Regions from separate parts of the Kineococcus auxinigenes genome, predicted to be linked through region 2. Evidence: riboswitches for the same ligand, from Rfam matches in the RefSeq annotation. Region 2 holds a riboswitch; the other holds the start of a gene.
What was found. Region 2 has a riboswitch for glycine ahead of gcvT (glycine cleavage system aminomethyltransferase GcvT). Riboswitches for the same ligand answer to the same signal wherever they lie in the genome.
Positions count from the first base shown of each region.

Region 1: it holds a riboswitch for glycine, as region 2 does, so the genes downstream of both, gcvP (aminomethyl-transferring glycine dehydrogenase) here and gcvT (glycine cleavage system aminomethyltransferase GcvT) in region 2, are expected to answer to the same signal.

Region 1 is NZ_JBKBCT010000060.1:1,154-3,533, forward strand. It holds gene ACRYR9_RS15135 (ParA family protein) at 1-618, opposite strand, end outside; glycine riboswitch at 745-835, shown strand; gene gcvP (aminomethyl-transferring glycine dehydrogenase) at 908-2,380, shown strand, end outside.
Region 2 is NZ_JBKBCT010000014.1:19,419-21,798, reverse strand. It holds partial or broken gene ACRYR9_RS06610 (sugar phosphate isomerase/epimerase family protein) at 1-627, shown strand, start outside; gene ACRYR9_RS06605 (tautomerase family protein) at 697-1,086, shown strand; glycine riboswitch at 1,180-1,257, shown strand; glycine riboswitch at 1,268-1,356, shown strand; gene gcvT (glycine cleavage system aminomethyltransferase GcvT) at 1,401-2,380, shown strand, end outside.

The sequences.
Region 1 (2,380 bases), on a different contig from region 2:
CAGGTCGCCGAACAGCGAGCGCAGCTCCTCCAGGCGGAAGCGCTGCTCGCCCGAGCGGGGGGAGTACCGGTTCACCAGGACGCCGGCCACCCGGGGCCCCGAGCGCAGCGCCGCGATCTCGTCCAGCGTGCGGCCCACCGCGGCCACCGAGAAGCGGCTGGCGTCGGAGACCACGACGACGGCGTCGCTGGCGCGCCAGGCCGAGCGGGTCAGCCCGCCCAGCGACGGCGGGCAGTCCAGCAGGGCGAGCTGGTGGTCGTCGAGCTTGCGCAGCGCGCGCCGCAGGCCCTCCAGGTCGGCCTCCTGGGGGTCGGGCGCGTCCAGCCCGGCGGAGGCGGCCGAGCCGCTCACCACGTCGAGCAGCCCGGGGTGGTCGTCCACCCACCCGCTGGGGGCCACCGCGGACTCCGCCACGCGGCGCTTGGGGGTGCGCAGCACCGCGGCCACGTCGTGCGCGCGCTGCGCGGTCACGTCCAGCCCGGAGGTCGCGTCGGCCTGGGGGTCGAGGTCGACGACGAGGGTGCTGAGGGAGCGGTGCAGGGCGGCGGAGGCCAGGCCCAGGGTCACCGACGTCTTGCCCACGCCACCCTTCGCGCTGCAGACGGTCACGGTGATCATCGCGAGAGGATACCGGTCCGCGCGGCCCGGACCGCCCGCCCCGCAGCGGGATCGGTCCTCGCGCGGTCCTGCGCACCAGCGCACCGGGAGCACCGGTGGCCTACAGTGACCCCGGAAGCTGGCTGCGCATCCCGCGCGGGAGAGACCCCGGTCCGGCCGGGGCGCCGAAGGGGCAACATCCCCGGAACCTCTCAGGCGGAAGGACCGCGGGGGACAGGCCGCTCTGGAGGTCCCGCCGCGCGGGCCGACAGACGGGGGCGTCCCGACCGCCGCGACCCCCGGAGCCCCCGTGACCGCCACCGCACCCGTCCCCACCGGTACCGCGCCCGCCGTTCCCACCCTCGGCGCGAGCGCGCCGCCGCCCTTCACCGGCCGGCACATCGGCCCCGACGCCGCCCAGGCCGCCCGCATGCTCGCCACCGTCGGTCTGCCCTCCCCCCAGGAGCTCGTCGCGCGCGCCGTGCCCGCCGGCATCCTGGAGCAGCCCGGCGCCCTGGACCTGCCGCCGGCGCTGGACGAGGCGTCGGTCACCTCGGCCCTGCGCGAGCTGGCGGCGCGCAACCGCGTGGTCCCCTCGATGATCGGCCTGGGCTACCACGGCACCCGCACCCCCGCGGTGGTGCGGCGCAACGTCCTGGAGGACCCCGCCTGGTACACGGCGTACACGCCCTACCAGCCGGAGATCTCCCAGGGCCGGCTGGAGGCGCTGCTGAACTTCCAGACCGCGGTGGCCGACCTGACCGGCCTGGACGTGGCGAACGCCTCCCTGCTCGACGAGGGCACCGCCGCCGCCGAGGCGATGACCCTGGCCCGCCGCGTCTCCAGGGCGCCCGCCGGTGCGGTGTTCGCCGTCGACGCCGACGTGCTGCCGCAGACCCTGGCGGTGCTGCGCACCCGTGCGGTCCCGCTGGGCATCGAACTGGTGAGCGTGGACCTGGACGCCGCCGACCCGCTGGCGGTGCTGGGGGAGCGGGCGCTGTTCGGGCTGCTCGTGCAGTACCCGGGCACCAGCGGGCGGGTGCGCGACCTGGCGGGCGTCGTGAGCGCGGCCAAGGAGCGCGGTGCGGTGGCCGTGGCCGCCGCGGACCTGCTCGCCCTGGCGCTGCTGCGCGCACCGGGCGAGTTCGGCGTCGACGTCGCCGTGGGTTCCTCCCAGCGCTTCGGCGTGCCGATGTTCGCCGGGGGGCCGCACGCGGCGTACGTGGCCGTGCGCAAGGGGCTGGAGCGCAACCTGCCCGGACGCCTCGTGGGCGTCTCGAAGGACGCCGACGGGGCACCCGCCTACCGCCTGGCCCTGCAGACGCGCGAGCAGCACATCCGCCGCGACCGCGCCACCAGCAACATCTGCACCGCCCAGGTCCTGCTGGCGGTGGTGGCCGGCTGCTACGCCGTGCACCACGGCCCCGAGGGGCTGCGCTCGATCGCCGCGCAGGTCGCCGGCACCGCCGCCCACCTGGCCGCCTCGCTGCGCGCCGGCGGGGTGGAGGTCGTGCACGGGGAGTTCTTCGACACCGTCCTGGCCCACGTGCCCGGCCGCGCGCGCGACGTGGTGGCCGCCGCCCTGCGGGCGGGGGTGAACCTGCGCCTGGTCGACGACGACCACGTCGGCCTGACCTGCGACGAGACCACCGGGCCGCAGCAGGTGGCCGCGGCGCTGGCCGGTTTCGGGCTGCGGCCCCTCGAGCAGGCCCCGGCCCACGCCCTGCCCGCCGCGCTGCTGCGGACCTCGCCGTTCCTGACGCACCCGGTGTTCTCGCAGCAC
Region 2 (2,380 bases):
CCGAACTGGATCGTCAACGCGTGGAACTCCGCAGCGCTGGACGTGCTCGAGCACCAGTGGCAGGTCGCCACGCCGTTCTGGCGCGAGATCGACGCCCTGGCCCGCGACCTGGACGTCAAGGTCGCCCTGGAGCTGCACCCGCAGAACCTCGTCTTCAACCCCGCCGGCATCCGCGAGCTCGTCGAGCGCACCGGCGCCACCAACGTCGGGGTCGAGCTGGACGCCTCGCACCTGTTCTGGCAGCAGATGGACCCCGTCGCCGTCGTTCGCGACCTGGGCCCGCTGGTCTTCCACGCCGCCGCCAAGGACGTGCGCATCAACCCCGCCGCCGCGATCCACGGCGTCCTGGACAACCGCTTCCGGCGCCTCGACCCGAGCGAGGAGCGGGTCAACCTCGGCGGCGACGAGTGGGTCAACGAGTGGCCGAAGGAGTCCGCGTGGGACTTCGTCGCCCTCGGCCGCGGGCACGACACAGCCTTCTGGGCCGACTTCCTCACCGCCCTGCACGAGGTCGACCCGGAGATGATCGTGAACATCGAGCACGAGGACGTCTCCCTCGGCCGTGTCGAGGGCCTGCAGGTCGCCGCCGAGGTGCTCAAGGCCGCCGCGCGCGCCGCCGGCGTCTGAGCAGGTCGTCCAGCGGCGCACAACCCTCTCGATGTGTCAGAATGTAAAGACATATTTGAGGAGGATCCCGTGCCCCTGCTCCGCTTCGACCTCGTCGCCGGTCGCACCCCCGAGGCCCTGACCGTCCTGCTGGACGCCGCCCACGACGCTGTCGTGGAGGCCTTCGAGGTGCCCTACGGCGACCGCTACCAGGTCGTCCACCAGCACGCGCCCGGTGAGATGGTCGTCCACGACACGGGCCTGGGCATCGAGCGCACCGACGACGTCGTCGTCCTGCAGATGACCAGCAGGCAGCGCACCCGCGAGCAGAAGGAGCGCTTCTACGCCCTGCTGGTGGAGAACCTGCAGCACCGCTGCGGCATCGAGCCCAGCGACGTCGTCGTCTCGGTCGTCGAGAACTCCGACGCGGACTGGTCCTTCGGCCACGGGCGCGCGCAGTTCCTCACCGGCGAGCTCTGAGCGGGCGGTCCGGCGGCCACTGGCTGCCGGACCGCCGCGCGTGCGACGCTGGGGCAGCACGCCACAACCGAACACCGCAGGCCACGCACCCCGGCGGGAGAGCACCGACGCGCACCAGCGCCGGGCACCGAAGGAGCAACCGCCCCGGAACCTCTCAGGTACCAGGACCGCCACGGGCAGGCCGCTCTGGAGAGCAGGGTCCGCACGGCCCTCACCGACGGGGAAAGCGCCGCAGGGCGCGAAGCTCTCAGGTGCCACGACAGAGGGGGTCCGCGCAGCCGCGCCCGGCGGCCGCGCCCGGAAGGAGTCCCGCCGTGCCACGCACCTCCCCGCTGCACGAGGCCCACGCCGCCCTCGGTGCCGCGTTCACCGACTTCGCCGGCTGGTCGATGCCCGTGCGCTACGCCTCCGACCTGGCCGAGCACCGCGCCGTGCGCGCCACCGCCGGCGTGTTCGACCTGTCCCACATGGGGGAGGTGCGCGTGCGCGGCCCGCGGGCCGGCGCCGCCCTGGACGCCGCTCTCGTCGGCCGCCCCTCCGCCATGCCCGTCGCTCGCGCGGCGTACGGGCTGCTCGTCGACGAGGACGGCGGCATCCTCGACGACCTCGTCACCTACCGCCTCGGCGAGGACGACTTCCTCGTCGTCGCCAACGCCTCCAACGCCGGCCTCGTCGCGCCGGAACTGACCGCTCGCGCCGCAGGGTTCGACGCCACCGTCACCGACGAGTCCGCCGGCACCGCCCTGGTGGCCGTGCAGGGCCCCACCGCCGCGCTGATCGTCGGCGAGCTCGTCGACGCCGACCTCGGCGCCCTGGGGTACTACCGATGCACCACCGCATCGCTGCGCACGGCGGACGGCGCGGTCGACGTGCTGCTCGCCCGCACCGGCTACACCGGCGAGGACGGGTTCGAGGTGTTCACCGCGGCCGGTCGCGCCGCCTCCGTCTGGGAGGCGCTGCTGGCCGCCGGGCGCGCCCACGACGCCGTGCCGTGCGGACTGGCCTGCCGCGACACCCTGCGCCTGGAGGCGGGGATGCCCCTGTACGGGCACGAGCTGTCCCGCGACGTCGACCCGTACACCGCAGGGCTCGGCCGCGTCGTGAAGCTGGACAAGCCCACCGGGTTCCCCGGCCGGGCCGCGCTGGAGCGCCTCGCGCAGCGCACCCCCGAGCGCGTCCTCGTCGGCCTGCGCGGCACCGGCCGCCGCGCCGGCCGCCAGGGCTACCCCGTGCTGCACGAGGGGCGTCCGGTCGGCGCCGTCACCAGCGGCGCGCTCTCACCCACCCTCGGGCA